DNA from 2 places in the Clostridium sp. CTA-19 genome. Region 1 is predicted to be linked to the other one. Evidence: predicted binding sites of a transcription regulator. Region 1 holds the regulator's gene; the other holds the start of a gene.
The links. The regulator Rex, encoded in region 1, represses fermentation and respiration genes when NADH is low (regulators of the CRP and FNR family bind a similar motif). The targets are predictions, from matches to a motif close to ATTGTTAANNNNTTAACAAT.

Region 1 (3,440 bases):
TATCTCACGATAGATATTTTTTAAATAAAGTAGTAGATAAAATCTTTGAACTTAATGAAGATGGAATAAAAGAGTATTTAGGAAATTATTCCTATTATATAGAGAAAAAAAATAATCCATTAAGATTTGAACAAGAAGAACAAGGTAGTGGAATTACGAAAACTCAAATGAAATTAGATAAAAAGAAAAAAAGAGAAGAAGAGAAAAAACAAAGAGAAGTTCAAAAGTATTTAAAAAATCTTGAGGAAAAAATAGCAACAACAGAAAGTGAAATAGAAAAGCTTCAAGAATTACTTTGCAAAGAAGAAGTATATTCTAATCCAGAAAAAAGTGTAGAGGTAAATGAATTATTAGGGCAAAAGGAAGAATTATTATCTAACTTATATGAAGAATGGGAAGAGAATTTATAATAATTAAGAATTTATGAAGAAACTGGATTAGTCCAGTTTCTTTTAAATTTAAATTAATCTAAATCAGTTATGTAAAAATGCAGTTAAAGTGATAAAGTATATAGTAAATAGGTAATATAATAACTATTTGCTATACTTATAGTAATACTAAAAGTTTTTTTATATGTTAAAACCAATAATTTTTATGTTTCTTTTAATTTGTACAAAAATTTGCATCTTAATTATTTAATTAAGATATAATGACTAATTTAAATTAATGTATAAATAAATGGAAAATAGGTATAGTTAAGGTATATTTCTATTTAGAAACATATATTTATAGTATGTGTTTCGTCTATTTTAAAATTAAAATTTGATGCATTGGGATTAGTTTAATAAATAACAAAAAAATTAAGATTTATATATAAATGTTTAAATTTATTGAAAAAACAAGGTGAATATTGAGAAAATAAAGAAAAGAATGAAACAATTTTGAAAATATATATAAACAAATTTCAAGTAATATGGTAAAATATAAACGATATTTTATTAATTATGGTCTTACTATATAAATTTTTAGATTTAAATTATACATATTATTAAATATGGATACAATAATTTTGAAATGAAACTTACAATTATAAAATAAAAAATATTATTTTACATAATATATGAATAAAGTAATACTATAATTCTGTAAAATTGTAAAATAAACTTTAATCGAGCAATAATTAAATTGAAATATTTGTGAAACAACTCTAATTTAAACTTATTGATATAGGGAAACAAGCTCGAATTTAAATTTATTCAATAACTTTAAAATATTTTCATACAAAATGTAGTGTTGAATTCTAAGTGATTCAGAGCATGTCTCACTATTTTAGATATCCAAATTTTGGAATGGGTAATTTTAAAAGTCAACTTGGAATCCTATAAAATATAGAAAAATTTTAGTTTATATATATTTTAAAATTTTAGACATTATTGAGTATGTACTCACTTTGAAAGGTGTCCAAAATTTTTAATGAATAATTTAAAAGGTTATATTGGAATCCTATAACCATGCTTCTAAACTTTAAAATGTATAAGTTAAGATATTATTTTGAGACCTATATTAGATTTAATTATTATAGATACAATTTAAAAGTAAAAAGGAAAGAATCTTTGTGATTAGGTACAAAGATTTGAAATAATCATAGACGATTATTTTATTAAATTTACCTTTTAAAAATATATTTTTGGAGGTGTTTTTTTTGGATAGAAAGAAAAATATATCAATGGCAGTTATAAAGAGAATTCCTAAATATTATAGATATTTAAAAGAACTTGCAGAAAATGATGTGGATAGAATATCATCTAATGAATTAAGTGAAAAAATAGGGTTTACAGCATCGCAAATAAGACAAGATTTAAATTGTTTTGGTGATTTTGGTCAACAAGGATATGGCTATAATGTAAAGGAACTATTAGCACAAATATCTTCAATTTTAGGATTAGATAAAGAATATAACACAATAATTATAGGTGCAGGTAATATAGGGCAAGCTATAGCAAATTATACTTATTTTCAAAGAATGTCCTTTGATTTAAAGGCAATATTTGATATAAATCCTAAATTAATTGGTTTAAGAATAAGAGATGTATCTATAGAAGATATAGATAATTTAGAAAGCTTTATTAAAAATAATGAAGTGGATATTGCAATAATTTGTGTTCCAAAAGAAAGAGCGCAAGGAGTTTGCGATATTATAACATCATCAGGAATTAAAGCTATATGGAATTTTGCACCAGTAGATTTAAAAGTGCCAAATGATGTAATAGTAGAAAATGTTCATTTAAGCGAAAGTTTAATGACTTTAAGTTATTTACTAAATGAAAGTAAAATAACTGAATAATTTTTGTGAAAAGGTCATCAAAACTAAAAACTGAAATTAAGATGATCTTTTTCACTTTTTGTAGAAAAAAAGAGATTTAAGGTTAAAAAATAAAAGTAAATATTTTGTTAATAAATACACAAAATGTTTAAAAAATGAAAGAATTTTAATACATAATAAAAAAAATAAATCATACATTATTTAATGAGATGTAATGAAAATCAGGTTTTATAAAACTTTTCTGTACTAATCTTAATTAAAGAATATGCTGATAAAGTGTGTAGAGCCTTTACATTGTTAAAGAAAAACACAAATTGTTTTAATTTTTAAAACAAATAAAATTACTAAAATTAATAATTAATTAAAATAATTCAGAAAAAATCATCAACTTATGTTGCAAATATATACCAGTGAGGATATAATAGTAATTGAAGTTGATGGACTTCAATTATTATTTTTAGTAAAAATTGTGAATTATATAACAATTTGTGGGAAAATATTCATGGGGGACAGCATTATGGAATTTAAAAATATTATCCTTGAAAAGGATGGAAACATAGGTATTGTAAAATTTAATAGACCTAAGGCATTAAATGCTTTAAATTCAGAAACTTTAAAAGAGTTGGACAATGTTATTGATTTAATTGAAAAAGACAATGAGATTTATGCTGTTATTTTAACTGGGGAAGGTAAAGCTTTTATTGCAGGAGCCGATATTTCAGAAATGGAAGGGTTAAATGCATTAGAAGGAAGAGCCTTTGGAATACTTGGAAACAGAGTTTTCAGAAGATTAGAAACTTTGGACAAACCTGTTATTGCTGCTATTAACGGTTTTGCTCTAGGTGGAGGTTGCGAACTTTCTATGGCTTGCGATATTAGAATCGCATCAGTAAAAGCTAAGTTTGGACAACCAGAAGTTGGCCTTGGAATAACACCAGGTTTTGGTGGAACTCAACGATTAGCTAGACTTGTGGGAGAGTGCAAAGCTAAAGAGTTGATATTCACAGCTAACATAATAAAAGCAGAAGAAGCATTTAATATAGGCCTTATCAATAAGGTTGTAGAACCAGAAGTTTTAATGGAAGAAGCTATGAATATGGCAAAACAAATATGTAGCAATGCACCAGTAGCAGTTAAACTTTGTAAAGAAGCAATAAACAAAGGTATGCAAATGGAC
Region 2 (3,440 bases), on a different contig from region 1:
AGGTTATAGGGGTTCTCACTAGTAATAATTTAAGAGATAGTTTTTACATAAAAATTGATGAAATGTTTAGTTTGCAAAATAATATACTTAATAATATACATGAAGCTATATGTATTTGTGATGTGGATGGAAAGGTAATATATTGGAATAAAAGTGCGGAGAAATTATATAAGTTAAAAGCTTGTGATATTGTTGGAGAAAATGTGAAAAAACATTTTAACAATCCAATAATACCGAAAGTTTTGAAGGAAGGAAAGCCATTAGAAAATATTCATCATGAGCCAATGACTGGAAAATCAGTTATATTAAGCGTAATACCTATATTTAATCAAAAAAATGATATGATAGCGGTAGTTTCTACAGATAGAGATATTACAGAGGTCGTATGTTTGTCTGAAAAATTAGAAAATGCTAATGCACAAGTAGAGGCTTTAAGTAAAGCGTATAGCAAAGAATTTTCTAATAATTATACATTTTTAAATATAGTAGGGAAAAGTAAAAAAATAATAGAGGCAATTTCTTTAGCTCAGAAAGTAGCGCCAACATCAACTTCAGTATTAATTACAGGAGAAAGTGGTACTGGAAAAGAAGTTTTTGCACGATCAATACATGAAGCCAGTGGGAGAAAAGGCGAATTTGTAGCAGTGAACTGTAGTGCGATACCAGAAAATTTATTAGAAAGTGAGCTTTTTGGATATGTAGAAGGTGCTTTTACAGGAGCAACTAAAAAGGGAAAAATGGGTATGTTTGAATTTGCTAATAATGGTACATTATTTTTAGATGAAATAGGGGACATGCCTATAGGTATGCAAAGTAAATTATTAAGAGTTTTACAAGATGGTGTTGTAAATAGATTAGGAAGCGAAAAATTTATTAATACGAACACTAGGATAATAGCAGCAACTAATAAAGATTTAAATAAGGCTATAAAAGAAAAATCTTTTAGATGTGATTTGTTTTATAGATTAGCAATAGTTCAAATAGAACTTCCACCGTTAAGAGAAAGAAGAGGGGATATAAAGAACTTTATAGATTTATTTATTAAAAAAATATCTCAAAAAGAAAAAATAGATATTGTTTCTGTTGATGAAGAAATATATGAAATTTTATCTAGTTATAAATGGGAAGGAAATATAAGAGAGTTAAAAAATGTAGTTCAGAGGATGGTAGTATTATCAACTGATAAAAAAATTAGTATAAAAAATATACCACATTATATTTTAGAATATAATAAATCACAAATAATGGGATTAAATAATGCCATTATTGATAAGTATGATTTGGAAAAAAGAGTAAAACAGTTAGAAAGTAATTTAATAAAAGAAGTTATGAATATATGTAATGGAAATAAAGTAAAAGCAGCAGAAATGCTTAAAATAAAAAGAAGTACTTTATATTATAAATTAAATCAAATAAATTAAAAATATTCAAGTTAATTAATTATACTAATAATGTCAGAAAAATGACAGATATGTCAAAAATAAGTCACCTTCAATAAAGGAAGATAAATCAATAGGTTCTCATAAAAAAACAATAAAATTATAAATTTAAGTGTCAAAAAAATGACATATTTAAAATAAGAACAAGATAGCCACTGTGAATATTATTTTATTCACAGTGGCTATTTCAATGGTATTTGTTATTTGTTTTACAAATAATACAAAAGTTGGCATATAAATTGCTAAATATAACTATGACTACATATATTGACGAGGTTTACATAAAAAATATTGAAATGTGTGAGGTAAAAAAATGGACAATATAGTTAAAATACCATTAAAAATGCATATAGGTGCTAATTGTGAGCCAATAGTTAAGGTTGGAGAAAAAGTAAAAAGAGGTCAGTGCATAGGAGAACCTAATAAGGGACTAGGTGCTAAGATACATGCTAGTATTTCAGGTGAAGTAAAAGAAATCACTGAAAATGAAATAAAAATATTGAAAGATGATAGTCAAACTAATGACTATGTACCGATAAAAGAGTGTACTACAGTTAAAGAATATATTTTTGAAGCTGGAATTGTTGGTTCAGGTGGAGCTGGTTTTCCCACTCATGTGAAATTAAATGTTGAAATTCCAGATGGCTGTATAATAGCTAACTGTGTTGAGTGTGAACCATTATTAAAACATAATATAAAAGTTTTAGAAGAAAATCCCATGGATGTTATTAAAGGTATTAAATATGCTATGGAAGTCACAAAAGCACCAAAAGCTTATATAGGAATTAAAGGTAAGAATGAAAAGGCTATTGAAAAAATAAAAAAAGCAATAGCAAATGAAGAAAATATAGAAGTTAAAGAGCTTAAGGATATATATCCAGCAGGAGAAGAAAGAGCGTTAATACACGAAGTATTAGGTGTTTGGCTAGAACCTACACAACTTCCAGTGGAGGCTGATGTTGTGGTTTTAAATGCTGAAACTCTTGTAAATATAAAAAGAGCAGTGGAAGATAGAAAACCTGTTATAGATAAAGATATTACAGTTGCAGGAAAACTAAAAGATTTAGAAGAAAAAGTATTTTTACAAGTGCCAATAGGAACGAAAATAAGTTCTTTAATAGATGAATGTGGGGGCATTGATGGAGAATATGGAGAAATCGTTATAGGTGGACCATATACAGGAAAAGCAGGGGAGCTTAATAATTCAATTGTAACAAAAACTTCAGGTGGAGCAATAGTTACTATGACGTTTCCAGAGTATAAAGGTAATGTAGGTTTATTAGTATGTGCTTGTGGTGCCAATGAAGAAAGACTTAGAGATATTGCAAGTAAAATGAAGGCTAATGTGGTTTCTGTAATGGATTGCAAAAATATAGTCAAAATAAAAGGTGCTAACAAATGCAAAACACCAGGAGATTGCCCAGGCCAAGCAGCTGTTGTAATGAAATTTAAAAAAGATGGAGCAGAAAGAATAATAATAGCCAATTGTAGTGATTGTTCTAATACTGTTATGAATTCTGCACCTAAATTAGGATTAGCTGTGTATCATCATACAGACCATGTATTTAGAACAGTTAATCATAAATTAACTAGAAGATTGAAAATAGATTAGGAGGAATTTATTATGTCAATGACTAAAAAGCATGCAGAAGCTTTGAAAAATGAAGTTGCTGTAGTTTGTTGTAGAACAGAAGCTGGAACTATAATTTCAGCAGATAATTTAGAAGATCCAGATATATTCCCAGATATGGTTGACTCAGGACTTTTAAACATTCCAAGTGATTGTTTAAAGGTTGGAGAAGTTATTGGTGCAAAACTTTTAAAAACAATAGATTCATTAACACCATTAACTAAAGATGTATTAGAAGGTGTTAAAGAATTAGAAGGTAATAATGACAAGACTAAAAAAGAAGAATTTAAAATAGATGAAGATGCAAAAGCTGTTTTAAAGATAAATAAAAAATGTGGTGAAATTATAAATGAAAGCGATTTAGAAAATCC

Region 2: a site for Rex is predicted at 1,636-1,655, ahead of prdC (proline reductase-associated electron transfer protein PrdC). Genes of this name have one in related genera too.

What each region holds. Positions count from the first base shown of each region.
Region 1 is NZ_BAAABH010000024.1:5,136-8,575, reverse strand. Features, by position in the region: gene abc-f (ribosomal protection-like ABC-F family protein) at 1-410, shown strand, start outside; gene ACYUE0_RS13065 (redox-sensing transcriptional repressor Rex) at 1,643-2,284, shown strand; gene ACYUE0_RS13060 (short-chain-enoyl-CoA hydratase) at 2,781-3,440, shown strand, end outside.
Region 2 is NZ_BAAABH010000005.1:44,593-48,032, reverse strand. Features, by position in the region: gene ACYUE0_RS04185 (sigma 54-interacting transcriptional regulator) at 1-1,421, shown strand, start outside; gene prdC (proline reductase-associated electron transfer protein PrdC) at 1,753-3,051, shown strand; gene prdA (D-proline reductase (dithiol) proprotein PrdA) at 3,064-3,440, shown strand, end outside.